2 regions of the Kutzneria kofuensis genome follow, and region 2 is predicted to be linked to the other one. Evidence: riboswitches for the same ligand, from Rfam matches in the RefSeq annotation. Region 2 holds a riboswitch; the other holds the start of a gene.
What was found. A riboswitch is a leader RNA that binds a small molecule or an ion and turns the genes downstream of it on or off. The one in region 2 is predicted to bind thiamine pyrophosphate.
Positions count from the first base shown of each region.

Region 1 (14,696 bases), 490 kb from region 2:
CCTCCGACTGGCACGTGGGCCGTACCTTCCACGGCCGCGACCTGCTCGCCGACCAGGAAACGGTCCTCACCGGGCTGGCATCCCTGGTCGAGCGCGAGCGGGTGGACGTCGTCGTGGTGGCCGGCGATCTGTACGACCGCGCGGTTCCGTCCGCCGAGTCCATCGACACCTGCGCGCGTGTGCTGTCGGCGATCCGGGAGGCCGGGGCCCGCATCGTGATCACACCCGGGAACCACGACTCCGCCCAACGCATCGGCGTGTTCGGCGCGTTCGCCGCCGCGGGTGGCCTGCACCTCAGGACGAAGCTGTCCGCGCTGGACACGCCGGTTGTGCTCGACGACGTCGCGTTCTACGGGCTGCCCTATCTGGACCCGGAACCCTCGCGTCACGCGCTCGGCGTCGACGGCCGCGGTCACGCGGCCGTGCTGGGTGAAGCGATGCGCCGAGTTCGTGCCGATTTACGCAACAGAAGCGGCCTTGGCACCATGGTTCTCGCCCACGCCTTCGTGACGGGCGGCGAATCCTGCGAGTCCGAACGCTCCATTCGCGTCGGCGGCATCGACCACGTGCCCGGCGCGGTCTTCGACGGCGTCGACTACGTCGCCCTCGGCCACCTGCACGGTGCGCAGAAGCTGGCCGAGAACCTGCGCTACTCGGGCAGCCCGCTGGCCTACTCCTTCTCCGAGGCGCGACACCGCAAGCAGGTCCTGCTGGTCGACATTGACAGCTACGGACTGCATGCTGTCACGCAGGTCGAGCTGCCTGTTCCGCGCCGGCTGGCCACCCTCAGCGGCCGTCTCGACGATCTTCTCTCCGACCCTCGGCACGCCGATCTGGAAGAGTGCTTCCTGTCGGTCGCGGTGACCGACGAGGTTCGACCCCTTGACCTGCAACGCAAGTTGCAGGAGCGGTTCCCGTACGCCGTGCACGCCGAGTGGCGTCCCGACGGCGGCCGGGCCGCGGCCGAACTGCGCTACGCCGACGCCGTGCGCGGCCGCAGCGATCACCAGATCGCCGCCGGCTTCGTGCACGACGTCCGGGGCAGCGCGCCGACCGCGTCGGAATCGTCGTTGCTGGAGCAGGCTTTCCGGGAGGTGGAGACGGAATGAGGTTGCACCGCTTGGAGTTGTGCGCCTTCGGCCCCTACGCGGGCCGCGAGGCGGTGGACTTCGACCAGCTCGGCGCCGACGGCCTTTTCCTGCTGCACGGGGAGACCGGCGCCGGCAAGACGACGCTGCTCGACGCCGTGGCGTTCGCCCTGTTCGGTCGGGTTCCCGGCGCGCGCGGTGACGTCAAGCGGCTGCGGTACGACAACGCCGACCCGGACCTGCCGACCGAGGTCTTACTGGAGCTTTCCGTTCAGGGTCAACGGTTTCGACTGGTCCGCAGCCCGGAGTACGACCGGCCCAAGCGCCGCGGCGGCGGCTTCACCACCCAGAAGGCGATGGTCTCGCTGACGTGGCTGAGTTCCGACGCCGAAGGCATTACCCGCAATGACGAGGTCGCTCGCACCGTGGAGCGGCTGCTCGGCATGACCGCGGAGCAGTTCTTCCAGGTTGTGCTGCTGCCACAGGGAGAATTCGCCCGCTTCCTGCGTTCGGACACGTCCGAACGGGAGAAGCTGCTGGAGAAGCTGTTCGGCACGCAGCGCTTCCACGACGTCGAGCAGTGGTTCCGCGACCGCCGCCAGCTGGCCGGCCGCAAGGTCGAGCAGCATCGCCAGCAGGTACGCGAACAGGTCGCCCGCACCGCGCAGGCGGCCGGCGAGCAGATGCCCGACGAGGCCGACGAGCAGTGGCTCGCGGAATTGTCGGACCGGGTCGCCACGATGGTGTCCGTGGCAGAGGCAACCGAGTCCGCGAGCCGGGAACGCGCCCGGCAGGCGGACGCCGAGCTGGCGCAGCGACGTGCGCTGGCCGATCGGGTGCGCCGCGTGCGCCGGGCGACCGAGCAGCTCGCGGGCCTGCCGACCGAGGAACGCGCCGCCTGGCGAGCCGAGCTGGCGGCCGCCCGACGGGCCGTCGGCGTCAAGGCCGCGCACCAGACCGAGCGGCAGATCGAGCAGGAACTGACTCAGGTGCGGGACCGGGAGCGTGCCGGTGTCCGACGGCTCGGCCCGGTCGTGTTGGAGGACGATCCCCGTGGTCAGGCGGGCCGTCTTCGTGAGGAAGCGGGAACGCTCCGGCAGTTCGTCGCCGAGGCCGAGCAGTTGGCGGCCGATCAGCGACGGATCCGGCAGCAGGAGAAGCGCCGCGAGGAGCTCGCCGTCGGCATCCGGCAGCTCGGCGGCGTTCTCACCCAGCTGCCGGACCAGCTGAGCATCGCTCGGCAACGCCTCGACAAGGCCCGGGACGCCCGGACGCGGCTGGACGCCGTCGAGGAGCAGTGGCGGCAGCTGTCCGAGATCGCCGTCGACGCGGACCGGCTGCCGGCGTTGGAACGCGCGCTGGAGCGGGCCATCGCCGGCGACCGCAAGGCCGTCGACGAGCATCAGGCGGCCTACGACCGGTTCCTGGACATCAGGCAGCGCCGCCTGGACGGCATGGCGTCCGAACTGGCCGCCGGGCTCGTTCCCGGCCAGCACTGCCCGGTATGCGGCTCGACCGAGCACCCCGTGCCGGCCCGTGCCGCCGACGGCTCGGTCACCCGGGAGCAGGACGCCGCCGCGCAGCGGGCCGAGCAGGAGGCGAAGCAGCGCCGGGAACAGGCCGCCGCGCGGCTGCGGACCGCCGAACAGGAGTGCCTGACGCTCCGGGATCGGTTGGCCGGCAAGGACCCCGAGTCGCTGAAGGCCGACCTGAAGATGCTCACCGACGAGCGGGACGAGCTGCGCACGGTCGCCGCGTGGGTCGACCGGCTGGTCGCCGAGGTGAGCCGGCTGGAGGACGAGACGCGGCGGCAGACCGAGCGGCACGCCGAGGCCGAGCGGGAGTTCGCGGTCGTCGTCGCCGAGCTGGCCTCGCTGCGGGAGAACGTCGACGAGCGCACCGAACGCGTGCGGCTCGCTCGCGGCGAGTTCCCGGACGTCGCCGCCCGGCGCGAGCACCTGCTCACCGTCGCCGACATCGTCGAGTTCGTCGCCAACGCGAGGGACGAGGCCGTCGGAGTGGAGAAAAGGCTTGCCGCACAACGGGAAGCCGTCGCCCGGGCGGCCACGGCGGCCGGGTTCGACGACGTGCCGGCGGCGATCGACGCCGCGCGGTCCGACCAGGCCATCGCCGCCCTGGAGCGGCAGCTTGAGCAGGTGCAAGCGGTCGAGGACTCGGCGCGGGGAGTGCTCGCCGAGCCCGAGCTGGCCGGTGTGGACCCGACCACCGAGGTCGACGTCGCAACGGTCGAAGCCGAGGCGGCGCAGGCGCGTGAGGCCCTGGAGGTCGCCGTCGCGGCGCTGCGTTCGGCCCAGCAGCGGCGAACCGAGCTGGCCGAGCAGGGCGCCCGGCTGCGCTCGGTGTGGGCCTCGCTCGCCCCGGTGCTGGCCAAGTACGACGAGTTGGACGCCCTGACCGACGTCGTCATCGGGCGTGGCCAGAACGCCCGTGGCATGTCGCTGCGGTCGTACGTGCTGGCCGCCCGGCTGGAGGAGGTCGCCATCGCCGCTTCGCGCCGGCTGCGCCGGATGAGCCAGGGCCGCTACGAGTTCGTGCACTCCGACGCCGCCGGCCCGCGCGGCACCCGGGGCGGCCTCGGGCTGGACGTGCTCGACGACTACACCGGCCGGATCCGGCCGGCGAAGACGCTGTCCGGCGGCGAGTCCTTCCTCGCGTCGCTCGCGCTCGCGCTGGGCCTGGCCGACGTCGTCGCCGCCGAGACCGGCGGGGCGCTGCTGGACACGCTCTTCGTCGATGAGGGCTTCGGCACCCTCGACCCGGAGAGCCTCGACATGGTCATGGACACCCTCGACGAGCTGCGTGCCGGTGGCCGCGTCGTGGGGCTGGTCTCGCACGTCGAGGAGTTGCGACAGCGGATCCCGACCCGGCTGCGGGTGCGCAAGGCCCGCGCCGGCTCGCGATTGGAGGTGGTCGCTTAGGCAGCCTTCTCCTCGTGGTCGAGCAGCCAGCGCTTGACCTCGGCGCCCCAGCGGAACCCGCCGATCGAACCGTCGGTGCGCAGGACGCGGTGGCAGGGCACGAACAGTGTCGCGGCGTTGTACGCGCAGGCTCCCGCGGCAGCCCGGACCGCGGCCGGGCGACCGGCCAGCTCGGCGTACTGCCGATAGGTGACCGGCTTGCCGGCCGGGACGGTGCGCAGCACGCGCCAGGCGTGCTCGCGGAACTCGCCGGACCGCTGCAGCACCTCGATGTCGTCGATCACCAGCAGCTCGCCCGCGTGGTAGTCGCGGACGGCCTTGGTGATGTGGCCCAGCTCGGCCCGCTGCTCGACCTCGGTCGGCCGCAGCGACGGCTGGACCTGCGGCAGCAGGTCGCCGAGGTCGGCGGTCCAGCCCGAGGCCAGCACGACGTCCTGGTCGTTGACGACTGTGGTGAACGGTCCGATCGGGGTGTCCACGGTGGACGAGTACGCGGTGGTCACTTCGAACTCCTGGGAATCGGTGTCGTCGACTGGGCGGCCCGCCACAGGTGCATGCCGGCGTACGAGCGCCAGGGCCGCCAGGCCCGGCCGCGTGCCGCCAGACCGTCCGGGTCTGCGGGCAGGCCGAGGTTGGCCGCGCCCTTGAGCAGGGCAACGTCCGTGGTGAGCAGGACATCGGGCGCGCCGAGCACGCGCATCAGCACGTAGCCGGCGGTCCACGGCCCGATGCCGGGCAGGGCTTCGAGTTCGGCGCGCAGTTCCTCCGGGTCGCGGCCGACGTCGACGGTCAGCGTGCCGTCGGCCAGCGCCGCGCAGGTGGACAGCACCGTGTCGATGCGACGGCGTGGGCCGGTGAGCACCGCGGCGCCCTCCTTGGCGATCGCCTCGGGGGTGGGGAACAGCCTGGTCAGCGTGCCGTCCGGGGTTTCCAGCGGCTCGCCGAGCTGCTCGGTGAGCCGGGCGACGGCGGTGCGTGCCGCCGCCACCGTCACCTGCTGGCCGAGCAGTGCCCGCAGCACGATCTCGGGGCCGTCGACCGCACCCGGCAGACGGATGCCCGGCGTCTTCGACACCGACGGCGCCAGGTTCGGGTCCGCCGCGAGCAGCTCGTCGCAGGCCACCGGGTCCGCGTCGAGGTCGAACAGGCGGCGCACGCGGGTCACCGCGCTGCCCAGGTCGCGGAGGTCGGTCAGCCGCAGCGTGCAGTCGATGTGCTGCGGTGTCGGCGTCAGTCGGACGGTCGCGCTGCCGTGCGACAGCCGGAGCGTGCGGGCGTAGCTGTCCTCGGTCGCCTCCTCGACGCCCGGGATGGCCCGGGAGGCGAGGAACGCGAGCATGCCGGTCGCGTCCATCGGCGGCCGGAACGGCAGGCGCAGCGAGATGGTGCCCGGCACCGACTCGTGGTGCTTGCGCCTGGCCGCGCCCTCCCGCAGCTGCGACGGGGTGACGGCGAACACCGCCCGTACGGTGTCGTTGAACTGGCGGATGCTGGCGAAGCCGGCCGCGAACGCCACGTCCGAGAACGGGAGGTCGGTGCTCTCGATCAGCAGCCGGGCCGAGTGCGCCCGGTGGGCCCGGGCCAGCGCCAGCGGCGGGGCGCCGAGCTCGGCCGTCAGGACCCTGGTCAGGTGGCGCTCCGAGTAGCCGAGGCGGCGGGCCAGTCCCGGCACGCCGTCGCGCTCGACGACGCCGTCCGCGATCAGCCGCATCGAGCGGGCCGCCAGGTCGGCGCGCACGTTCCAGTCCGGCGAGCCCGGGACCGCGTCCGGCAGGCAGCGCCGGCACGCCCGGTAGCCGCCGGCCTGGGCGGCCGCCGCCGTCAGGTAGAACTCGACGTTCTCCCGCTTCGGGCGCACCGCGGGGCAGGACGGCCGGCAGTAGATGCCGGTCGTGCGCACCGCGGTGATGAAGTGGCCGTCGAACCGCGCGTCGCGGGAGGCGACGGCGCGGTAGGCGCGTTCCGGATCGATGAGCACGGTATGAATGCTGCCAGCGTCCACGGGCGATGGCTGGCGGTTTTCGGACACCAGCATCGAGCCGCGTAGACTGCTCCGTCGTGAGTCTCACCCTCGGCATCGTCGGTCTGCCCAACGTCGGCAAGTCGACCCTGTTCAACGCGCTGACCCGCAACGACGTGCTCGCCGCGAACTACCCGTTCGCCACCATCGAGCCCAACGTGGGCGTCGTCGCGCTGCCCGACCCGCGGCTGGACAAGCTCGCCGAGATCTTCCACTCGGAGAAGATCGTGCCGGCCACCGTGTCGTTCGTCGACATCGCCGGCATCGTCAAGGGCGCCTCCGAGGGTGCCGGGCTGGGCAACAAGTTCCTCGCCAACATCCGCGAGGCCAACGCCATCTGCCAGGTCATCCGCGTGTTCGACGACCCCGACGTGGTGCACGTCGACGGCCGGGTCGACCCGTCGTCCGACATCGAGACGATCAACACCGAGCTGATCCTGGCCGACCTGCAGACCCTGGAGAAGGCGCTGCCGCGGCTGGAGAAGGAGGGGCGGACGCACAAGGACCGCCGGCCCGCCTTCGAGGCCGCCGCCAAGGCCAAGGAGATCCTCGACGGCGGCCGGACCCTGTTCCAGGCGCAGGCCGACGTCGACGTGTCGCTGCTGCGGGAGCTCAACCTGCTCACCGGCAAGCCGTTCCTGTACGTCTTCAACGCCGACGAGACCATCCTCACCGACGAGGCCCGGCTCAAGGAGCTGCGCGAGCTCGTCGCGCCCGCCGACGCCGTGTTCCTCGACGCCAAGGTCGAGTCCGAGCTCATCGAGCTCGACGCCGAGTCCGCCCGGGAGCTGCTGGAGTCCATCGGCCAGCACGAGCCCGGCCTCGACGCCCTGGCCCGCGCCGGCTTCCACACCCTCGGCCTGCAGACCTACCTCACCGCCGGTCCCAAGGAGTCCCGCGCCTGGACCATCCCGCAGGGCGCCACCGCCCCGCAGGCCGCCGGCGTCATCCACACCGACTTCGAACGCGGCTTCATCAAGGCCGAGGTCATCTCCTACGACGACCTCGTAGCGACCGGCTCCGTCGCCGCCGCCCGCGCCGCCGGCAAGGCCCGGATGGAGGGCAAGGACTACGTCATGGCCGACGGCGACGTCGTGGAGTTCCGCTTCAACGTCTGACCGTCGTCGGCGGCCAGCGGGTCGCGTTCACCGGGGCGTATATGGGTGGAAGGTCCCGGCGGTCGCGTTTACGGTTCGCGGGTGCTCATCCGTGACGCCGGGGACGGCGACTGGCCGCTGATCTATCCGTTCTTCGCCGAGATCGTCGCCGAGGACAAGACCTATGCCTTTCCCGACGGCCTCAGCCTCGACGAGGCGCGTGGCTGGTGGATGGAGACGCCGCCGGGGCGCACGGTCGTCGCCGTCGACGGCGACGACATCCTCGGCAGCGCCAAGATGGGGCCCAACCGTCCGGGCCGTGGGTCTCACGTCGCGACCGCCAGCTTCATGGTCGATCCCCGTCACCGTGGCCGGGGTGTTGGACGCAACCTCGGCCTTCACGTGATCGAGTGGGTGCGCTCGGCCGGCTACCGCAGCATCCAGTTCAACGCGGTCGTGGAGACCAACAGCACCGCGGTCGGTCTCTGGCACTCGCTCGGCTTCCGGACCATCGGCACTGTCCCCGAGGCCTTCGACCATCCCGACCACGGACTGGTCGGCCTGCATGTGATGTGGCTGGACCTGTCGGCATGACAAAGGGGCCGCTGCGGATGCAGCGGCCCCTTCGTGTTGGTACGGCGTCAGTTCTCGGTGTTGCGGTGCCGCGCGGCGTAGATGATCACGCCGAAGGCGGCGGCGAGGATGAGCAGGCCGGCGGCGCCGGCGAAGATCAGGTCGCCGTCGCCCTGCTGGGACTGGGCGGCGACCTGGGGGCTGGGCGACGCGGCCTGGGCCTGCACGGCGAACAGCACGGCGAGAACGACGGCGGCGGCGCTGGCGGCCGCGGTGCGACAGAACTTGATCACTTCGAATCCCCTTGTACGGCTTCACTACGAACGACGCACGGGAAGGGGTGATCGTTGCCCGGGTAGCCGACGTCACAACAAACCGATGCCGCGGGTGGGGACCGCTGGATGGCGCGTGGGCGCGGACAGGTGGATGGCGCGGGTGGGCATCGGTGATCGTCGCCGGGTAGCCCAGGTCACAACCTGAGATTCCCCTGTGGACTTCCGCCGGCCGGCACGAACCGAGGTGGGCTCGACGTTAAAGGGGGTGTAAGGCCGACAAGGAGGGCCATCATGACCACTGCATTCGCCAACAACCCGGCGGCGTCCGCGCTGCCCACCCCGCCCACCGGCTGGCCGATCGGCTCCTACGACACCTACGAGCAGGCGCAGCGGGCGGTCGACTTCCTCGCCGACCGGGACTTCCCGGTGCAGGACATCACCATCGTCGGCGTGGAGCCGATGCTGGTCGAACGCGTCGCGGGCAGGCTGAGCTGGGGCCGCGTGCTCGGCGCGGCGGCGGCCTCGGGCGCCTGGTTCGGACTGTTCGTCGGCATCCTGCTGTCGCTGTTCACGATCGGCGGCGGTTGGCTGCCGATCGTCATCGGCCTGGTCGGCGGCGTGGGCTCCAGCATGATCTTCGCGGCGATCAGCTACGCCTCGACCCGGGGCAAGCGCGACTTCGTGTCGCAGAGCCAGCTGGTGGCCCGCCGCTACGACGTGCTGTGCCAGCCGCGCAACGCGGAGGCGGGCCGCAACCTGCTCTACTCGCTCGGCTGACCGAGCAGCTCCAGCACCCCGTCGATCTCGCCGGCGAGCGTCACGTCCAACGCCGTGATGCCGCCGGCGCTGTGCGTGCTGCACCGGAACGTCAGGGTCCGCCACCGGATGTCGATGTCGGGGTGGTGGTTGTCGTTCTCCGCGATCTCGGCGATCCGGTTCACCGCCTGGATCGCCTCCGGGAAGCTGCCCAGTTCCACGATGCGGATGATCGCATCGCCGTCCTGCCGCCACTGGGCCAGCCGCCCCAGCGCCTCGGTCACCTGATCGTCCGTGAGCAATTCCGCCATGCCGTCCATGGTGGTCCCGACCACGCCGGAACGCAGCGTAAGCTCCGGGTGAGCCACGGGAGTCCGGTGTCGCCGGGCTGAGAGGAGAGCGGGCGAGCTCTCGACCGTAAGCACCTGATCCGGATCATGCCGGTGGAGGGAGGCACTACGGGCGACCTCGCGCGACGAGGTCACCTGGAGGAGAACTTGACCCGGACGGCACGGCTGGCCGCGCTGGCGCTGACGGCCACGATGGTGGCGGGTTGTTCGCTGGTCGGCGGCGGTGAACAGGCCCCGAGCCAGCACACGGTCACGCTGGTGACCCACGACTCGTGGGCGGTCGACAAGACCCTGTGGGCGGACTTCCAGAAGACCTCCGGCATCACGGTCAAGGTCAGCATGAACGGCGACGCGGGCGCGCTGACCAACAAGCTGGTGCTGACGAAGGCCAACCCGATCGGCGACATCGCGTACGGAGTGGACAGCACGTTCGCCTCCCGGGCGGTGTCGGCGGGCGTCTTCGCCCCGTACACCAGCCCTGACGCGAGCCAGGGCCCGCAGCGGTACCAGTTCGACGACTCGCACCGGCTGACGGCGATCGACGTCGGCGACGTCTGCCTGAACGTGGACACGGGCTGGTACGCGGCGCACAACCGGCCGGCGCCGTCCGGTTATGCCGATCTCACCGACCCGAAGTACAAGGGCCAGACCGTGGTGGAGGACCCGTCCACCTCCTCGCCGGGCCTGGCGTTCCTGCTGGGCACGATCAAGCAGTTCGGCGCGGACAACTGGCCGGACTACTGGTCTAAGCTCAAGGCGAACGACGTCAAGGTCGACTCGGGCTGGGACGAGGCGTACAGCCAGGACTTCTCCGGCTCCTCGGGCAAGGGGCCGCGCCCGATCGTGGTGTCCTACGCCTCCTCGCCCGCCGACGAGATCGGTGACGACGGCAAGCCGCGCACCAAGGCCCTGCTGAACACCTGCTACCGCCAGGTCGAGTACGCGGGCGTGCTGGCCGGCGCGAAGAACCCGGATGACGCCAAGAAGGTCCTGGACTTCCTGATCTCGCAGAAGTTCCAGGAGCAGGTGCCGGGCAGCATGTACGTCTACCCGTCCCGGTCCGGCGTGTCGCTGCCGGCTGCCTGGAAGACGGCGGCGCCGCTGCCGGACGCGCCGGCGCAGCTGCCGGCGGACCAGGTGGACGCCAACCGGGAGAAGTGGGTTCAGCAGTGCCGAACGCTGCTGCAAGGCTAGTTCTGCCGCTGCTGGCGCTGGTCCCGATCGGTTTCCTTGGCCTGTTCTTCGCCTGGCCGGTGGTGTCGATCGTGGGTATCGGGCTCGGCGGCAGCGGCGCGGCGGACGTGCTGGCCAGCGGCGAGACCTGGCGGCTCGTCGCGTTCACGCTCGGCCAGGCGGCCGCGGCGACGCTGGTGGCGGTGCTCGCGGGCATGCCGCTCGCGTACGTCATGGCGCGCTGCGAACTGCCGGGTGTGGGCCTGGTGCGCACGCTGATCCTGGTGCCGTTCGTGCTGCCCACGGTGGTGGTGGGCCTGGCGTTTCGGGCCCTGCTGCCGGACGGTGGCGTCCTGTCGATCGTGCTGGCCAACGCGTTCTTCAACGTCGCGGTCGTCGCGCGGACGGTCGGCGGGCTGTGGGCGCACACGGATCGGCGGGCCGAGGAGGCGGCTCGGGCGCTGGGCGCGTCACGGTGGCGGGCGTTCACGTCGGTGGTGCTGCCGGCGATCGCGCCCGCGATCGGGTCGGCTGCCGCGGTCGTGTTTCTGTTCTGTGCCACCAGTTTCGGCGTTGTTCTGATGCTCGGCGGGGCGCGCTACCGGACGTTGGAGACGGAGATCTACCTCCGCACGGTCGACCTGTTCGACCTGCCCGGCGCGGCGGCGTTGTCGATCCTGCAGGTGGTCGCGGTGATCGCGGTGCTGCTGATCGGCGCGTTCGCGCGTCGACGCCGTGAGACGGCGTTGAAGCTGCGGGGTCGCCTGGAGACGGCACGGCGGCCGGTCGGCGGCGAATGGATCGTGGTCGGCGCGGCGCTGGTCGTGGTGATCGCGCTGCTGGTGCCGATCGTCGGCCTTGTCGCCCGGTCACTGACCACAATGGACGGTTGGCGGGCGTTGGCGGGCACCGGCGATTCCGGCACGCTGGAGGTTTCGGCCTGGGACGCGGCGTGGAACTCGATCCGTGCGGCGACCGACGCCACCATCCTTGCGATGCTGCTGGGCGTGACGGCGGCCGTCGTGCTGTCGCAGCTCCGTCGAGGACGTGCGGTGCTGGGCGAGACGCTGGACCTGGCGCTGATGCTGCCGCTGGGCGTGTCGGCGGTGACGGTCGGCTTCGGCTACCTCGTCACGCTCGGCGATCTGCCCTTCGACCTGCGCACATCGCCGCTGCTCGTGCCGTTCGCGCAGGCCCTGGTGATCACGCCGCTGATCGTGCGGACGGTGTTGCCGGTGCTGCGGGCGATCGACGAGCGGCTGCGGCAGGCCGCCGGCACGCTCGGCGCCGGGCCGTTCCGCGTGTGGCGCGAGGTCGACCTGGCGTTGGCCTGGCGGTCGCTGATCGCCGCGGCCGGCTTCGGATACGTGGTCGCGCTGGGTGAGTTCGGCGCGACGAGTTTCCTGGCGCGGCCGGACGCGCCGACGCTGCCGGTGGCGATCGCGCGGCTCATCGCCCGGCCGGGCGAGCTGAACAACGAGATGGCGTACGCGGCGTGCGTGGTGTTGATGCTGGTCACCGTGCTCGCCGTCGTGCTGATCGAGCGGTTGACGCCGGCGGTTGGGGAGTTCTGATGGCACTGGAACTGCAGGGCTTGTCCGTGCGCTACGGCGCGATCGCCGCCGTGTCCGATGTGGACCTCAGTGTCGCCGACGGCGAAGTTGTCGCGCTGCTCGGTCCGTCCGGCTGCGGCAAGTCGACGCTGCTTCGGGCCGTCGCCGGTCTGGAGCGGCCCGCCGCCGGCACGATTCGTTGGGACGGCGTCGATCTGGCCGGCGTCGCCGTGCACCGGCGGGACTTCGGGCTGGTGTTCCAGGACGGGCAGTTGTTCCCGCACCGGGACGTCGCCGCGAATGTCGCGTTCGGCATGCGCATGCACCACGTCGACCGCTCCGAGCGCGCCGCCCGCGTCGACGAGTTGTTGGCGCTCGTCGGCCTTGCCGGCTACGGCGAACGCCGCGTCACCGAGCTCTCCGGCGGCGAGCAGCAGCGGGTGGCGCTGGCCCGGGCCCTGGCTCCCAAGCCCCGCTTGCTCCTGCTCGACGAGCCACTGTCCGCTTTGGACCGTGCCCTGCGCGAGCAGCTCGCCGTCGACCTCGCCGCCCTGCTGCGCGCCACCGGCACCACTGCTCTCGTCGTCACCCATGATCACGACGAGGCCTTCACCCTCGCCGACCGTGTCGCCCTCATGCAGGCCGGCCGGATCCGCCAGGTCGGGCCGCCCGACGAGGTCTGGCGCCGGCCCGCCGACGACGTCGTCGCCGGCTTCCTCGGCTGCACCACCTTCGTGCCCGCCGAGGCCGACCACGACCTGGTCAGCAGCCCCCTCGGCGCGGTCCCGCTGCCCGGCGCCGGCGATGGTTCCGTGCTACTCGGCCTTCGTGCCAACGCCTTGCGCACCGACCCGGCCGGCTTCGTCCACGGCGAGGTCGTCCAGCGCCTCCACCGCCGCGATCACGCCCGCTTGCTCGTCCAGCTCACCGGTGACGGCGTTCCCACCGCCCCCGTCGAGGCCGTCGCCCCCGTCGCCGGCGCCCCCGAACCCGGCGACGCGATCCGCCTCGCCCTCGACCCCGACGGCATCGCCCTCACCGGCCAGGCGCGCGGTCGTACGCGATAAACCCGGCGACACCGCTGATCGTCCCCGCGATACTCGCCGATATGGAAGAGGTCGAGGTCGTCGTCGCCCACAACGAGCGTGCGACCCTGCGTGTCGGCGACGTGTTCCTGAAGATCGACCCTGATCAGACGCGCATCGACGTCGAGGTCGAGGCGATGGCCATGGCGCCGATCCCGACTCCGGAGGTCCTCTGGCGCAAGCCGCCCGTGCTCGCACTCGCCGCCCTCTCAGGCACGGCACTCGGCCGCCTCGGCGAGCCGTCGACCGCGTCGTCGGCGGCGTGGGCCGCGGCGGGTGCCGCCGCACGGATGCTGCACGACGCGCCGCTGCCGCCGTGGCCCGGTCGGAGCCTCGACGAGATCGCGGCGCGGCTCGACGGCGAATGCGCGTGGCTCGTCACCAATGGTGTCCTCCCCGCCGACCTGGTCACGCGCAACCGCCAGGTCGCCGAGGCCGCGCTCCGCCCGTGGACACCGGTGTTCACGCACGGCGACCTCCAGCTCACCCACGTGTTCGTCGACGGCGACGAGATCACCGGCGTGATCGACTGGTCCGAGGCGGCCCAGGGCGATGCCCTGTTCGACCTCGCCATCTTGACGCTCGGGCACGAGGAGCGCCTTGGCGACGTCGTCGCCGGCTACGGCACCGACGTCGACCTCGACGTGATCCGCGCTTGGTGGTCGCTGCGAAGCCTGGTGGCGGTCCGCTGGCTGGTCGAGCACGGCTTCGACCCGGCCGCGCCGGGCTGCGAGGTCGACGTGCTGAGAGCCCGGCTGTGATCTCCGCACAGGGTGGCTGTGGACCAGCCCAGCCACCCTGTGGACAACTAGCCGTCCTTGCTTGACAGGCGGGCGTAGGCGACGGAGAGGCCGATGAGGAGGTAACAGGCGGCCTTGAGGGTGCTGTCGAGCAGGCCGTCCCACGGCATGGGGTCGCGGAGGACGTCGGTCATGGTGCCCCAGCTGCTGGTGAGCAGGTACGGCTGGATCCAGTCGAGCTGGGGGATGACGGTGAGGATGGCGAACACCAGGGCCCCGGCGAGGGTGGCGGCCATGACCACCAGGGGGTGCTCGGTGAAGGCGGACACGGCCAGGGCGATGGCGGCGACGGCCCAGACCTGGAAGGTGACCCATCCGACGGCGAGCCCGATGCGGGCGAGGGCGTCGCCGAAGCTGAGGGTGTTGCCGGTCAGGGTGATCAGCCCGTCGGTGCCGACGAGCACGACGCCGGTGACGAGGCCGACGAGGGCGATGGACAGGGCGGCGATGAACACGACGGCGCCGACGCCGAAGGCCTTGACGCCGAGCAGCCGGGCCCGGCTGACGGGGGCGATGAGCAGTCCCCGAAGGGTGCCGTGGGCGGACTCGCCGGCGAGGGCGTCGGCGGCGGACATGGCGCCGAGCAGCGGAAGCAGCATGGCCAGCAGCAGCGTCAACGACAGCACCGGCAGCACGAAGCCGTTGCCGATCAAGATGGTGAACAACGAGCCGGGCCCGTTCCCGCCGGGACCGGCCCCGGCGTTGCCGGCGATGACGGTGCCGACGCCGATGAGCACGGGCACCAGGGACAGCAGCACGATGGCGATGATGGTCCGAGGCCGGCGAAGCACCCAGCGCAGCTCGGACGCGAGCAGCCGACCCAGCGGCGCCCGGACCGGGCGGTCCAGCGCGGGCCGGTCCACAACGGCGGCGGTCATTGCGTCTCCCCCTCGGTGAGCTGGGCGAACAGCTCCTCCAGCCCGGTCCGCCGCCGACGCACCTCGTGCACGCCGGCACCGGCCTCGACCAGCACCCGAACCACCTGCG
Region 1 is NZ_JACHIR010000001.1:3,164,312-3,179,007, reverse strand. Features, by position in the region: gene BJ998_RS14425 (exonuclease SbcCD subunit D) at 1-1,109, shown strand, start outside; gene BJ998_RS14420 (AAA family ATPase) at 1,106-4,027, shown strand; gene BJ998_RS14415 (methylated-DNA--[protein]-cysteine S-methyltransferase) at 4,024-4,530, opposite strand; gene BJ998_RS14410 (DNA-3-methyladenine glycosylase 2 family protein) at 4,527-6,062, opposite strand; gene ychF (redox-regulated ATPase YchF) at 6,086-7,165, shown strand; gene BJ998_RS14400 (GNAT family N-acetyltransferase) at 7,247-7,738, shown strand; gene BJ998_RS14395 (hypothetical protein) at 7,786-8,010, opposite strand; gene BJ998_RS14390 (YflT domain-containing protein) at 8,284-8,769, shown strand; gene BJ998_RS14385 (4a-hydroxytetrahydrobiopterin dehydratase) at 8,754-9,059, opposite strand; TPP riboswitch at 9,105-9,217, shown strand; gene BJ998_RS14380 (thiamine ABC transporter substrate-binding protein) at 9,291-10,292, shown strand; gene BJ998_RS14375 (ABC transporter permease) at 10,268-11,845, shown strand; gene BJ998_RS14370 (ABC transporter ATP-binding protein) at 11,845-12,891, shown strand; gene BJ998_RS14365 (aminoglycoside phosphotransferase family protein) at 12,933-13,670, shown strand; gene BJ998_RS14360 (ABC transporter permease subunit) at 13,718-14,587, opposite strand; gene BJ998_RS14355 (ABC transporter ATP-binding protein) at 14,584-14,696, opposite strand, start outside.
Region 1: it holds a riboswitch for thiamine pyrophosphate, as region 2 does, so the genes downstream of both, BJ998_RS14380 (thiamine ABC transporter substrate-binding protein) here and thiO (glycine oxidase ThiO) in region 2, are expected to answer to the same signal.

Region 2 (14,696 bases):
TTGCGCTGCACGACCAGGAAGAAGATCAGCACCGGCACGGTGAACACCGTCGACGCTGCCATCGCGCCGCCCCAGTCCACGCCGAACACCGAGACGAAGCTGGACAGCCACACCGGCAGCGTGACGTTGCTGGTGTCCTGCAGGAACGTCAGCGCGTACAGGAACTCGTTCCACGCGGTGACGAAGCTGAACACCGAGGTGGCGACCAGGCCGGGGCCCAGCAACGGCAGCGTGACCCGGCGGAACGCCGCCCACCGGCCGCAGCCGTCGACCATGGCGGCCTCTTCCAGGTCCACCGGGATGCCCTTGACGAAGCCGCGCAGCGTCCACGCGGTGAACGGCAGGGCGGCCGCGAAGTAGACCAGGATCAGGCCGGGCAGGACGTTGAGCAGGTCGAACGAGCGGATCATCAGGAACATCGGGATGAGCAGCGCCTCGAACGGCGCCATCTGCGCCACCAGCACCAGCAGCAGGAAGCCCTTGCGTCCACGGAACTTCAACCGGGCCAGCGGCACCGCCGCGAGCAGGCCGGCCACGAGCGCGAAGGCCACCGCGACCAGCGCGACGATCAGGCTGTTCTCCAGCGAGTTCAGGAAGCCCTTCTTGCTGACGCCGTCGATGAAGTGCTGGAACGTGACCCCGAGCGGGACCAGGTCGTAGTCGTCGGACAGCAGCTGGTTGGCGGGCTTGAGCGCGGTGGTGACCATCCAGTAGATCGGGAACGCGAAGACGGCCGCGACCAGCAGGCCGACCACCGACGCCAGTCGCTTCTTGGTCCGCCCCATGTCAGTCCACCTCCTCGGTGCGCAGCATCAGCCGCAGGTTCTGGGCGGTGAGCACGACGAGCGCCAGGATCATGATCACGCTCACCGCGGCGGCCGCGCCGAAGTGACTGGTGGCGATGCCCTTGAGGTACTGCAGCGTGGGCAGCGTCTGGCTGCCGCCGTCGGGGCCGCCCTGGCGGATGGCCCACACCTGGGTGAACACCTTGAAGTCCCACAGCAGGGACAGGAACGTCACCACGTTGACCAGCGGCCGCAGCGCGGTCCAGGTGACCGAGCGGAAGGTCTGCCAGTTGGACGCGCCGTCCAGGCCCGCTGCCTCGTACAGGTCCGCCGGCACTCCCAGCACGCCGGCGTACAGGGTGAAGGCCACGAACGGGATGCCCTGCCAGGTGATCAGGATGACGATCACCGTCATCGTGCTCAGTCCGGTCTGGAACCACGAGTAGTGGTGGAAGCCGGTGAAACCCAGCTCGACCAGCGTCTTGTTCAGGATCCCGTAGTTCTGGTCGAACATCCACTGGAACACGGTGGTCGCGGCCAGGATCGGCATCGCCCACGCCAGCACCAGGGCCAGCTGCAGCACCACCCGCACCCAGCCGTGCACGTGCTTCATCAGCAGCGCCACGAGCAGGCCGCCGCCGACGGTGCAGATCACGCAGGCCGCGGTGAACAGCACGGTGCGCAGGGTGATCTGCCAGAACTGCGGGTCGGTCAGGATGACCCGGTAGTTGTCCAGGCCGTTCCAGACGATCTTGCCCTGAAACAGCTCGCCCAGGTCGAGCTTGCGGAAGCTGGTCAGGACCACGGACACCACCGGCCAGCCGAGCATCACCAGGATGGTCGCGGTCGCCGGCAGCAGGAGCAGGTACGGCAGCGCGCGCTGGCTGAACAGCCGGCGCACGAACGTGCCGATGCCCGACTCACCGTCCGAGACAGTGGAACGCGGTGCCGGCGGGGTGGTCCCCGCCGGCACCGCGGCCTTCGTCGTCACCGACACCAGATCAGCTCGCGCTGCCGAGCGTCTTGGTGATCGCGGCGTCGGCGTCGGAGACCGCCTGGTCCAGGCTCTTCTGACCGGTCAGGTACGCGGTCAGCGCGGCCTTGATCGGGTTGTCGGCCTCGACCGCGGCCCACTTCGGGGTGACCGGGGTGCCCTTGCCGTTCTTGGCGCCCGCCGCCATCGCCTTGCCGGTGGTGGTGCTGTCCAGCGCGCTGGTGTCGGTCGAGGTGCCCGGCACGACGCCGTTGGCGGCCAGCTGCGACTGGTACTTGGCGCTGGTCTCCAGCTTCAGCCAGTCCTTGGCCAGGTCGGCGTTCTTGGTGTTGCCCGGGATGGCCAGGTCGGAGCCGCCCAGGAAGACCGGCGCGGTCTGGCCCGCGGTCTTGGACGGGATCGGGAAGGCGCCGAACTTGCCCTTCAGGGCCGGGTTGGCCTTCTCCACCGCGGCCAGCTCGTAGCCGAAGCCGATGAAGCTGGCGGTGTTGCCCTTGGCGACCACGTCGGACTGCTGCGGGGTGGCCTCGTCGGCGTCCTTGGGCGCGGACGTGCCGGAGGTGTCCACGAGCTTCTTGTAGAAGTCGAAGGCCGCCTTGCCGGCGGCGGAGTTGATCGCCGACTTCCAGGTGTCGCCGCTGCTGGTGGCCAGCTCACCGCCCTGGTCCCAGAGGAAGGACAGCCACACGTACCAGTCCTGGCCCGGCAGGTAGAGCGGGTCGACGCCCTGCACACCCTTGAGCTTGGTCAGGTCGGCCAGCCACTCGTCGTTCGAGGTGGGCGGCGCGGTGATGCCGGCCTGCTGGAACAGGTCGGTGCGGTAGATGACGACGCGGTTGGCGGCGTAGAACGGAATGCCGTACTGCTTGCCGCCCCACGCGCCCTCGTCCTTGAGCGCCGACAGCCACTGGCTGCCGTTCAGGTCGTTGGTGGCGTCGCTGACGTCGAGCAGGGTGCCCTGCGAGCTGTACTGCGCGACCTGGGTGTTGCCCAGCTCGATGACGTCCGGGCCGCCGCTGGTCAGCGCCGTGGTCAGCTTCTGCCCGATGCCGTTCCACTGCTGGACCTCGTACTTGACCTTGACGCCCGGATGCGCGGCCTCGAAGTCCTTGTTGATCGCCGCGACGGTGGCGTCCGGAGCGGAGCCGCTCATCAGCCAGACCGTCAGGGTCTTGTCGCCGCCACTGCCACTGCTGGAACCACCGCCGCCGCAACCGGCTGCGACCATCGACACCGCCGCGACGCCCACCGCCGCCACGATCATCTTTCTACGCAGCCCACTCTGAGGGAGCACAGTCTCCGCCCTTCCACCCCGGCTCACCTGCCGGACGAGCTTGTCTGGTCCTATCTGGTGCAGACCAATTTGGTGTAGACCAATGAGGAAAAAGGGTGTGCCGTGCCACACTCGATGTCAAGGTCGTTGCGAGACCGTTGCAAAGTCATCCGACGAATGACCGGGGGTGTGATCGCGCAGCCAGCGGTTGACAAGGCATCCTGTTCGCTGGGGAGTGGGCGGAGCTTAGGAGGAGGCCATGCTCGAAACCTCGCCGGCCGGCGGCAACGACGCCGGGTTGCGATCGCGTGCGCAGCGTGAGCCCAAGTACTGGGGGCTCAAGCGGCATCTGCTCGACCTCCTGCGGTCCATGCCGCCGGGGTCGCCGATACCGACGGAACGCTCGCTCGCGGCGGACTTCGACGTCTCACGCACCACCGTTCGGCAAGCGCTTGCCGAGCTGACCGTCGAGGGCCGGCTGCTGCGCGTGCAGGGCAAGGGAACGTTCGCCGCCGAACCCAAGGTGGCGCAGCGGTTGCAGCTCAGCTCGTACACAGAGGACATGCGGGCGCAGGGCCGGCAGCCCTCGTCCCGGCTGCTGGAGGCCTCCGAGGACGCGGCCGACGCGGAGCTGGCCCGCTACCTCGGCGTGCGCGCCGGTGCGAAGGTGCTGCGGCTGCACCGGCTGCGGCTGGCCGACGGCGAGCCGATGGCGCTGGAGACCACGCACCTGGCGCTGGGCCGCTTCCGCGGCCTGCGGCGGTACGTCAGCTCCGGCGGCTCGCTCTACCAGGTGCTGCGCGAGCGGTTCGGGGTGGAGATGGGCCACGCCGAGGAGACCATCGAGACCGCGCTGGCCACGCCCGAGGAGGCGGAGCTGCTCGGCGCCGACATCGGCCTGCCGATGCTGCTGCTGTCCCGGCACTCGTTCGACACCGAGGGCAACCCGGTGGAGTGGGTGCGCTCGGTCTACCGCGGCGACCGGTACAAGTTCGTGGCCACGCTGAACCGGCCGCACGACTGACCGGGTTCATCAGTGGTTGCCGGGCGGCACCGGAGCGCCCGAGCCGCCGACGAGGAAGTCCAGGTCGGCGCCGCGGTCGGCCTGGCCGACGTGGTCGACGTAGAGCCGCACCCACCCGCGCTCGGCGGCGCGGGGCGGCGGCGTCCACGCGGCCCTGCGGGCCGCGAGCTCGGCGTCGTCCACGGCCAGGTGCAACCGCCGGGCCTCGACGTCCAGCTCGATCACGTCGCCGTCGCGGACCAGCGCCAGCGGGCCGCCGACGGCGGACTCCGGCGCCACGTGCAGCACCACCGTGCCGAACGCGGTGCCGCTCATCCGGCCGTCGGAGATGCGCACGGCGTCGTCCACACCGGACTCGAGCAGCCGGCGCGGCAGCCCGAAGTTGCCCACCTCCGGCATGCCGGGGAAGCCGCGGGGGCCGACGCCGGTCAGCACGAACACGCTGTCCCGGTCGCATTCGACAGTATCGATGCGGGCGTGCAGATCCTCGACGCCGTGGAACACCACCGCGCGGCCGACGTGCCGCAGCAGCGACGGTGACGCGGCGGCGGGCTTGATGACCGCTCCGTCCGGCGCGAGATTGCCGCGCAGCACGGCCAGTCCGGCGTCCGTCCGCAGTGGATCGACCGCGGTCCGGATCACCTCGCGGTCGAACACCTCGGCGTCGGCCACGTTCTCCGCGATCGTGGCGCCGGTCACGGTGACCGCGTCCGGATGCAGCAGCAGGTCGCCGAGCTCGCGCAGCACCGCGGGCAGGCCGCCGGCGTAGCAGAAGTCCTCCATCAGGAACCGGCCCGCCGGCATCAGGTCCACCAGCAGCGGCACCGATCGGCCCAGCCGGTCCAGGTCGTCCAGGCCGAAAGAAATGCCGAGCCGCCCGGCCAGGGCCAGAAGATGCACCGCGAAGTTGCTGGAGCCGCCGATCGCCGCGTTCACCACGACCGCGTTCTCCAGCGCCTGTCGGGTGACGATCGAGGACATCCGCACGTCCTCACGCACCAGCTGCACGGCCCGGATGCCGCTCACGTGCGCCATCGCCCGACGGCGCGAGTCCACCGCCGGCAGCGCGGCCATGCCGGGCAGCGACAGCCCCATCGACTCCGCCCAGCAGCCCATCGTGGACGCCGTGCCCATGGTGTTGCAGTGCCCGGCCGACCGGGACATGCACGCCTCGGCGGCGTTCATGTCGGCCTGCGACATCGCGCCGGTGCGACGGGCGTCCGCGAACCGCCAGACATCGGTGCCGGAGCCCAGCTGCTTGCCGCGGAACCGGCCGTTGAGCATCGGGCCGCCGCCGACCACCATCGTCGGCAGGTCCACGCTGGCCGCGCCCATCAGCAGCGCGGGCGTGGTCTTGTCGCAGCCGGTCAGCAGCACCACGCCGTCCAGCGGGTTGGCCCGCAGCGTCTCCTCGACGTCCATCGAGACCAGGTTGCGGAAGAGCATCGTGGTCGGCCGCATCAGGACCTCGCCGAGCGAGGTGACCGGGAACTCCATCGGCAGCCCGCCGGCCTCGTACACGCCCCGCTTCACGTGCTCGGCGATCTCCCGCAGGTGCGCGTTGCACGGCGTGAGATCGCTGGCGGTCTGGCAGATGCCGATCACCGGCCGCCCGTCGAAGGCGTGGTCGGGATGGCCCTGGTTGCGCAGCCAGGACCGGTGGGTGAAGCCCAGCACACCCTGGTCGGCGAACCAGCCGTGACTGCGGAGTGAGCGCGTTTCGGCCATTGGCGGAACCTAGCCACACCCGGGGCCGGCTGGGAAGCTCGATCCGAGCGAAGGCGTGGATTTCCCGGCAGAAGTGACACGAAGTCGTGCCTCGTTCCACCTCGGCTTGCGTCGCCCGGGGCGGCGGGAGCACCGTGCTGCCATGACCACCACGGGCAATGTGTCGAGCGGCGTGCACTGGGGCAGTCCGCAGGCCCGCGGCGTGCTCGCCGCCACCGTCTGCGGTTCCGGCATGGCGATGCTGGACGGCACGATCGTCAACATCGCCCTGCCCAAGATCGGCGCCGACTTCACCGCGTCGGTGACGGGGTTGCAGTGGGTGCTGGACGGCTACCTGCTGTCGCTGGCGTCGCTGATCCTCGTCGCCGGCTCGCTCGGTGACCGCTACGGCCGGCGCCGCGTGTTCGAGATCGGAGTGGTCTGGTTCGGCCTGGCGTCGGTCCTCTGCGGTGTCGCGCCCACCACCGGGGTGCTGGTGGCCGCACGGGTGCTCCAGGGCATCGGCGGGGCGCTGCTGACCCCGGGCTCGCTGGCGATCCTGCAGTCGGCCTTCGCGCACGACGACCGGGCCCGGGCCATCGGCGCGTGGTCGGGCCTGGGCGGCGTGGCCACGGCGGTCGGGCCGCTGGTGGGCGGCCTGCTCATCCAGGCCTGGTCGTGGCGGCTGGCGTTCCTGGTCAACGTGCCCGTGGCGGTGCTGTGCATCTACCTGTGCCGGCGTTACGTGCCGGAATCGCGGGATCCGGAGATGAAGGGCCACCCGGAGGTGCTCGGCACGGTCCTGTGCGCGCTGGGCCTGGCCGGCGTCACCGGTGCGCTGGTGGAGGGGCCGTCACGCGGCGTGACCGACCCGATCGTGCTGGTCGCGACGGTGGTCGGCGTGCTGTCGCTGGCCGGGTTCTGCGTGCTCCAGCTGCGGCAGCGGGACCCGCTCGTGCCGCCGGACCTGTTCGCCAACCGCACGTTCACCGTGTCCAACCTGCTGACGTTCCTGCTCTACGCGGCCCTCGGCGGCGTGATGATGCTGATGGTGATGCAGCTGCAGGTGTCCATGAACTACCCGCCGGTGCTGGCCGGCCTGGCCGGGCTGCCGATCACGGTGATCATGCTGCTCGGCTCCGCGCAGTCCGGGAAGCTGGCCCAGCGCATCGGCCCGCGGCTGCAGCTGATCGTCGGCCCGATCCTGGTCGGCGTCGGCATGCTGATGTTGCGCTGGGCCGTGCCCGGCTCCTCGTATCTGACCGGCGTGCTGCCGGGTGTCGTGGTGTTCGGCCTCGGCCTGGTGATCGCCGTCGCACCGGTGACGGCGACGGTGCTGGCCGCCGCCCCCGACCGGCACGCGGGCGTGGCCTCCGGCGTGAACAACGCGGTGGCGCGGACGGGGTCGCTGCTCGCGGTGGCCGTGCTGCCCGCGGCGGCCGGCATCACCGGCGAGAAGTACGCCGATCCGGCGGCGCTGACCGCCGGCTGGCAGATGGCGCTGCTGATCTGCGCGATCGCGGCGGTGCTCGGGGGTTTGATCGCTTTCTGGGTGGACAACCGGGTTCTGGGTGAGCCGCCGACGCCCGCGGTTGTCGAGGATTCCCCGCATCCGGGGGATTGCCTGCACTGCGGTGTGGAGGGACCGCCGACGCACGTGGTGCCGCACCATTCGTCCACAGTGGACTGAACGGGGTGTTCGTGCTCACGATCGCCCAACCCCGGGAGTGCGCGCCACGTCTTGTGCGTTGGTAGTGCGGTAGGGGATTGGGAGCGATGAGCAAGGAGAAGAGCACGATTCGGCTCGACATCAAGCCGACGCAGGTCGCGGCGGGCGCGCTGGCGTCCGTGACGGCGGCCGTACTGGGGTCGAAACTGGGAGTCGCGGGCACCGTGACCGGCGCCGGGCTGGCCAGCGTGGTCGGCACCGTGGGCACGGCCATGTACGAGCGTTCCATCCAGGCCGCGCGGGAGCGGGTGACGACCCGGATCAGGCAGGAGCAGCCGCCGGTCGGGGCGTCGCACGACGCCGAGACCGTGCGGCTGAAGGTCGCACCGCCCAAGGAGGAGCCCGGCAAGCGCCGGTGGCCGATGGTGGCCGCCGCCGTCGTGGTCGCCTTCGTGCTGGGCATGGGCGTGCTGACGACCGTGGAGCTGCTCGGCGGCCAGGCCACCTCCGGCAACGGCAACCGCACCACCGTCGGCGCCCTGTTCGGGCAGCCGGCCCAGAGCAGCACGCCGCATCCGACCAGCACACCGCCGCCCACCACGTCCTCGACGACGACGTCGACCAGCACGCCGACGACCACGTCCAGCACAACGCCACCGTCGTCGACAACGAGCTCGTCCACCGGCACGAGCACGTCGACGACCACCACGACGACCTCGCAGCAGCCGACCGGCACCAGCGGCGGGCCGCCGCCGGGCGTGAACTGACTAGCCCCCTGGCGGCGCTGCTCGCCAGGGGCCAAGCCGGCTGCCACCGGTTCGGGTAGCACGGGCGATGCCGATCGGCCGAACGGTCACGGCGGCGTACGGACGGGCAACGGATCGCGGCCGGCGGTATGGAACACGATTTCTGCGGGGCGTTACCTAAACGTCAAGTGTTAACCGCTACGCGTCGTACCCACGCGGTCGGATCATGTGACACGCTTTGCGCCCGATCGGACTCTCCGCCGAAGGTCATTCGGCGGCGTGCCCCAACGGGTTCGGCACTGGGGGAGGCGAATTTGGCGGCAGTGGCGGCGACCACCGGGACTCGAAGAGTCAGAGGTGGGGGGAAGGTGGGGCGACCCCTGCCGCCGCCCCACCGCCCGTCCCCCTGAAAGGCTCGGGAAGGGGTCCCTGCAACCGCCACTCCCGAGTCCCCGCATCCGAAGATGAGGGAGACGTCTGATGAACCGCACTCGTGCGGCTCGGATCACCGGCGCTGCCCTGTTGTCCCTTGGCCTCGCCGCTACTGTCAGCGTACCGGCAGCGGCGACTTCTGCGCCCGTCTCTGTCGATACGTCCACGAATGGTGTGGTCATATCACCCGATGTAGCGAGCGCGCTGCAGCGTGATCTGGGGTTGTCACCCGCACGGGCGATAGGTCTGTTCGCCCGGCAGGATCGCGCCGATGCCCAGGTCGCAACCCTGCGCACACTGCTCGGGCCGATCTTCGCCGGCTCCTGGTTCGACGCGGCGGCCGACCAGGCCGTGGTCGCGGTGACTGACGTCACATTTGTGCCGCGGGTGCGCGCGGCGGGCGTTGAGGCAAGGGTTGTCACCCGTACGGACGCGCAGCTGAGCGCCGTCGCCGACGGACTGCGGCACAAGCCGGTGCCCGCGGGGGTCGTCGGGTGGTACGTCGACCTGCCGACCGATCAGGTCGTGGTTCAGGTCCTGGACCGTTCGCCGGCCACCGAGGCCTTCGTGGCGACGGCCGGCGCGGCCGCCCGCGAGGAGACCGTGGCCGCCCGGCCGCGGCCGCTGTACGCCGTTCGCGGCGGTGACGCGTGGTACGGATCGAACTTCCGGTGCTCGGTCGGATTCAGCGCGACCGACGCTTCCGGCGCCAAGCACTTCGTCACCGCCGGGCACTGCACGGCCGGCGGCGGTACTGCATCCGGGTACAACCAAGTTTCACTCGGTCGGATCAACGGCAGCCACTTCGGCTCCGGCGGCGACTACGGCCGGGTCGACGTCACCAGCGGCCAGTGGACGCTGTCCGGCACCGTGGCCGACGGCGGCGGCGCCGTGGCGGTCAAGGGCTCCGCCGAGGCGGCCGTCGGCGCGGCGGTCTGCCGCTCCGGCTCCACCACCGGCTGGCACTGCGGCACCATCCAGGCCAAGAACCAGACCGTGGTCTACGCCGAGGGCACGGTCACCGGCCTGACCAAGACCAACGTCTGCGCCGAGCCCGGCGACTCCGGTGGCGCCTGGATCAGCGGCAACCAGGCCCAGGGCGTCACCTCCGGCGGCTCCGGCGACTGCACGCACGGCGGCACCACGTACTTCAGCCCGGTGAACCCGGCGCTGAGCGCCTACGGACTACGGCTCGTCACGAGCTGATTCCCAGGTGGGCTCCCCCTGCAAGCCCACCAACCCGCCCCGGCGGCCGGCACCCCTCCCTGCAACGCCGGCCGCCGGGGCGCTTTTGCTCCACGTGAGTGGCTCATTTCGCATCCAGGGGCCACCTGAGTGGCTCAGGTGGCCGAAAAGGCGAAGTGAGCCACTCACGTGGCGGAAAGCAGGCGAGCCTTCAAGGCCTCAGCCGCGGCCCGTGGGTCCTCGGCGGCCGTGATGGCCCGGACGACCACGATCCGCCGCGCACCGGCCGCCAGCACCTCGTCCAGCCGGGGCAGGTCGATGCCGCCGATGGCGAACCAGGGCCGTTCCGACTTCACGTGGCGCACCAGATCCAGCCCCGGCGCCGGCCGGCTGGGCTTGGTCGGCGTCGGCCAGCACGGGCCGGTGCAGAAGTAGTCCACGCCCGCCTCCACCGCGGCGGCGTCGGCCTGCGCGACGTCGTGGGTGGACCGGCCGATGGCGATGTCGTCGCCGGCGATGCGGCGGGCCAGCGGCACGGGCAGGTCGTCCTGGCCGAGGTGCAGCACGTCGGCCCCGGCGGCCACGGCCACGTCGGCCCGGTCGTTGACGGCGAGCAACGCGCCGTGGCGGGCGCAGGCCTCGGCGAGCACCTCCAGGGCGGCGAGCTCGAACCGAGCCTCCATGCCCTTGTCCCGCAGCTGCACGATGTCGACGCCGCCGGCGAGGGCGGCGTCGGCGAACTCGGCGAGATCGCCGGTCCCGGTGCGGGCGTCGGTGCACAGGTAGAGCCGTGCGTCGGCGAGCCGCTTCCTGATCTGTTCTCCATCCAGTCCTGGCACGGGTGCTACGGTAGAACCCGGTCCGCACGGGAGCCTGGAGGAACCGGGCTGAGAGGGGGCTTACCAGCCCCGACCGTCGAACCTGATCCGGGTCATGCCGGCGCAGGGAGCGTGATGTGTCTTGAAGGTCGCCGTTGTCGGTGGTGGGGTCGTCGGTCTGTCGGTCGCGTGGGCGGCCGCCGTGGCGGGCCACCAGGTGCAGTTGATCGATGCCGCGCCGGGTTCGGGCGCGTCCTGGGTGGCGGGCGGCATGCTCGCGCCGGTCACGGAGGCGTGGCCGGGCGAGGAGCACGTGCTGGCGCTGGGCAGCGCGTCGCTGGACCGCTGGCCGGATTTTGCCGCCAGATTGGACAAGAACGGCGGCCTGCGCACGGAGGGGACGCTGGTCGTCGCCGTCGACGGCGCGGACCGGGCGGAACTTGACGGAGTGGCGGACTTCCTGGCCAAGCTCGGCCGCGAGGTCACGCGGGTGACCGCGCGGGAGGTCCGCCGGCTGGAGCCGTCGCTCGGCACGTCCGTCCGAAGTGGACTGTTGGTGCCCGGGGACCTGGCCGTGGACAACAGGGTGCTGCTCTCGTCGTTGCGCAAGGCGGCGGTGGAGGCCGGCACGCAGCCGATCGCGGTCGCCGCGACCAGCGTCAGCGCCGGCGAAGTGGCTCTGGCCAACGGATCCACGGTCGAGTGCGACGTTGTCGTGCTGGCCGCGGGTGCTTGGAGCGGCGGCCTCTACAACGGGCTGGCGAAGGTCGTCCGGCCGGTCAAGGGCGAGGTGCTGCGGCTCAAGGCCCGCGACGGGGCCCTGGACCCGCCGACGCGAACCGTCCGAGCACTGGTCGAAGGCCGACAGGTCTACCTGGTGCCGAGGGACGGCCGCGGCCTGGTGCTGGGCGCCACCCAGTACGAGGCGGGCTTCGACACCGAGGTGACCGTCGGCGGCGTCCGGGACCTGCTGCGCGACGCCGAGCGCGTGCTGCCGGGCATCGGCGAGTACGCGGTCCTGGAGTGCGCCGCCGGACTGCGCCCCGGCAGCCCCGACAACCTGCCGGTGCTGGGCTGGCTGGAGCCGGGCGTGCTGGCCGCGACCGGCCACCACCGCAACGGCATCCTGCTCGCCCCGATCACCGCCGAGGCGGTGGTCGACCTGCTCGCCGGCCGTGAACCCCCGGAGCCGGCGCGCGCCGCCGACCCGGGCCGACTGCTCGCCGTCACGAACGGGGGAGGCTGAATTGCTGGTCGTGGTCAACGGGACCGAGCGCGAACTCGCCGACGGGGCCACCGTCGCGGACGCGCTCGCCGCCATCGACGCCCCGCCGCGGGGCATCGCGGTGGCTGTGGACGGCGAGGTCGTGCGGCGTGCCGACTGGGCCGGCACGGTGCTGCCGCCCGGCGGCTCGGTCGAGGTGCTCACCGCCGTGCAGGGAGGCTGAACGTGGACGATCCTTTGGTCATCGCCGACCGCGAGTTCGGCTCGCGGCTGATCATGGGCACCGGTGGCGCGGCCAACCTGGCCGTGCTGGAACGAGCGCTGCTGGCCGCCGGCACCGAGCTGACCACCGTCGCCATGCGGCGGATGGACGCCGTCGGCGGCACCGGCGTGCTGGACCTGTTGCGCCGCCTGGGAATCGAACCGCTGCCCAACACGGCCGGCTGCCGCACCGCCGCGGAGGCGGTGCTCACGGCCCGGCTGGCCCGCGAGGCGCTGGAGACGAACTGGGTGAAGCTGGAGGTCGTCGCCGACGACCGCACGCTGCTGCCGGACTCCGTCGAGCTGCTCGACGCCGCGCAGCAGCTGGTCGACGACGGCTTCGTGGTGCTGCCGTACACCAACGACGATCCGGTGCTGGCGCTGCGGCTGGAGGAGGTCGGCTGCGCCGCCGTGATGCCGCTGGGCTCGCCGATCGGCACCGGCCTGGGCATCCGCAACCCGCACAACATCGAGCTGATCGTGTCCCGGGCCTCGGTGCCGGTGATCCTGGACGCCGGCATCGGCACCGCCTCGGACGCCGCGCAGGCCATGGAGCTGGGCTGTTCGGCGGTGCTGCTGGCGACGGCCGTCACCAGGGCCCAGGACCCCGAGCGGATGGCGGCGGCCATGCGTGGCGCAGTGGAGGCCGGCCGTTCGGCCCTACTTGCCGGGAGAATCCCGCAACGCTTCTGGGCACAGGCGTCCAGCCCGGCGCGCTGAGTCATCATGAACGGTAGGTGCCACCTACCTGAGGAGTGAGTGTCGTGGCGATGTCGACGACGACGGCTACGGTCGACGAGACCACGCGGCTGTACCTGGCGGTCGGCCGGCTGTCCCGGATCCTGCGCCGCAGCGGGTCGCCCGGCCTGGGCCAGGGCTCGATCTCGGCCCTGGCCACGCTGGCGTACAAGGGTCCGATGCGGCTGGGCGACCTGGCCGGCCGCGAGGGGGTGGCCCCGCCGACCCTGTCCCGGATCATCGCCGCGCTGGTGGAGTCCGGCTACGTGATGCGGGAGGCCGACCCGCAGGACGGCCGGGCATCGCTGGTGCGCGCGACGCCGCAGGGGGAGCAGGTGATCGCCGGTGTCCGCTCCGAGCGGCTGCACGAGTTGCACAACCGCCTGGAGCGGCTGACCGAGGAGCAGCGGACCGCGCTGGCCGCCGCCCTGCCGGCGCTGGAGGCATTGGTGTCCGAGGACATCTAGCGACGTCAGTCGCCGGCCACGTCCAGCACGAGCTTGCCGGTGAGCTTGCCCGCCGCGCCGATCTCGTGCGCCTTGCCGGCGTCGGCCAGCGGCAGCACCTGCTCGACGTGCACGGTCAGCTTGCCGGCGTTGACCAGGTCCAGCAGGGCGAGCAGGCCGCGCTGGTCCGGTTCGACGAGGATGCCGGTGGCGCGCACCCCGCGCTGCCGGGCCTTCGCCGCGAGCTCGTCGTTGACGCCGCCGGGCACCGCGAACACCGTGCCGCCGGGGCGAAGCGTGTCCACCGAGCGGAGCGCGTTGTCCCCGCCGATCAGGTCGAACACGACGTCGACGTCCCGTGCGACCTCGGTGAAGTCGGTGGTGGTGTAGTCGATCGGCTCGTCGACGCCGATGTCCCGCAGGAAGTCGTGCTTCACCGTGCGGGCGGTGCCGTACACGTAGGCGCCGTGCGCCTTGGCGATCTGCACGGCCAGGTGGCCGACGCCGCCGGCCGCGGCGTGCACGAGCACCTTCTGGCCCGGCCGCACGTCGGCGTCGTCGACGAGCGCCTGCCACGCGGTGAGGCCGGCCAGCGGCAGCCCGGCCGCCTCGACGTGGCTGAGTCCGGCCGGCTTGCGCACGAAGTGCCGCGACGGGGCGACGACGTACTCGCCGTAGCCGCCGGCCTCCTTCGGGAAGTGCGGCATGCCCAGCACCTCGTCACCGGGCTTGAGCCAGCTGACCCCGAAGCCGACCTGTTCGACCGTGCCGGAGACGTCCCAGCCCAGCACGAACGGCGGCGTGCCCAGGAACACGCCGTGTTCCCGGGTCTTCCAGTCCACCGGGTTCACGCCGGCCGCGTGCACGCGGACGAGAATCTCCGTCGGCCCCGGCTCGGGTCGCTCGACCTCGACCACCTTGAGCACGTCGGTCCCGCCCAGTTCGGTCTGGCGCACGACTCGCATCTCGATCTGTCCCTTCCCATCGAACGATTGCTCAGTCATCCTGTGGGAAGCGGTACACAATCGCTAGTACGCACTAATTTGTAAAGTAGGTACCTGATGGATACTGCCTGGGACGTGTACCTTCGCGCCTGTCCGTGCCGGGACGTGCTCGATCTGGTGGCCAACAAGTGGACCGCCCTGATGATCGGCCGGCTGGCGCAGCGCCCGCACCGCTTCGGCGAGCTGCGCCGTGAGGTGGCCGGCATCACACCGAAGGTGCTCACCCAGAACCTGCGCAGCCTGGAGCGCGACGGCCTGATCAGCCGCACCGTCTACCCGACGACGCCGCCGAGCGTGGAGTACGCCCTCACGCCGCTCGGGCAGAGCATCAGCGTGCACCTGATCGCGCTGAACAACTGGACCCAGGCCAACTTCGACGAGATCAGGCG
Region 2 is NZ_JACHIR010000001.1:3,652,780-3,667,475, reverse strand. Features, by position in the region: gene BJ998_RS16775 (carbohydrate ABC transporter permease) at 1-785, opposite strand, end outside; gene BJ998_RS16770 (carbohydrate ABC transporter permease) at 787-1,782, opposite strand; gene BJ998_RS16765 (extracellular solute-binding protein) at 1,787-3,043, opposite strand; gene BJ998_RS16760 (GntR family transcriptional regulator) at 3,312-4,076, shown strand; gene BJ998_RS16755 (IlvD/Edd family dehydratase) at 4,086-5,804, opposite strand; gene BJ998_RS16750 (MFS transporter) at 5,947-7,473, shown strand; gene BJ998_RS16745 (hypothetical protein) at 7,560-8,219, shown strand; gene BJ998_RS16740 (S1 family peptidase) at 8,853-9,836, shown strand; gene thiE (thiamine phosphate synthase) at 10,001-10,654, opposite strand; TPP riboswitch at 10,671-10,780, shown strand; gene thiO (glycine oxidase ThiO) at 10,776-11,879, shown strand; gene thiS (sulfur carrier protein ThiS) at 11,881-12,081, shown strand; gene BJ998_RS16720 (thiazole synthase) at 12,084-12,839, shown strand; gene BJ998_RS16715 (MarR family winged helix-turn-helix transcriptional regulator) at 12,890-13,324, shown strand; gene BJ998_RS16710 (NADP-dependent oxidoreductase) at 13,330-14,268, opposite strand; gene BJ998_RS16705 (winged helix-turn-helix transcriptional regulator) at 14,365-14,696, shown strand, end outside.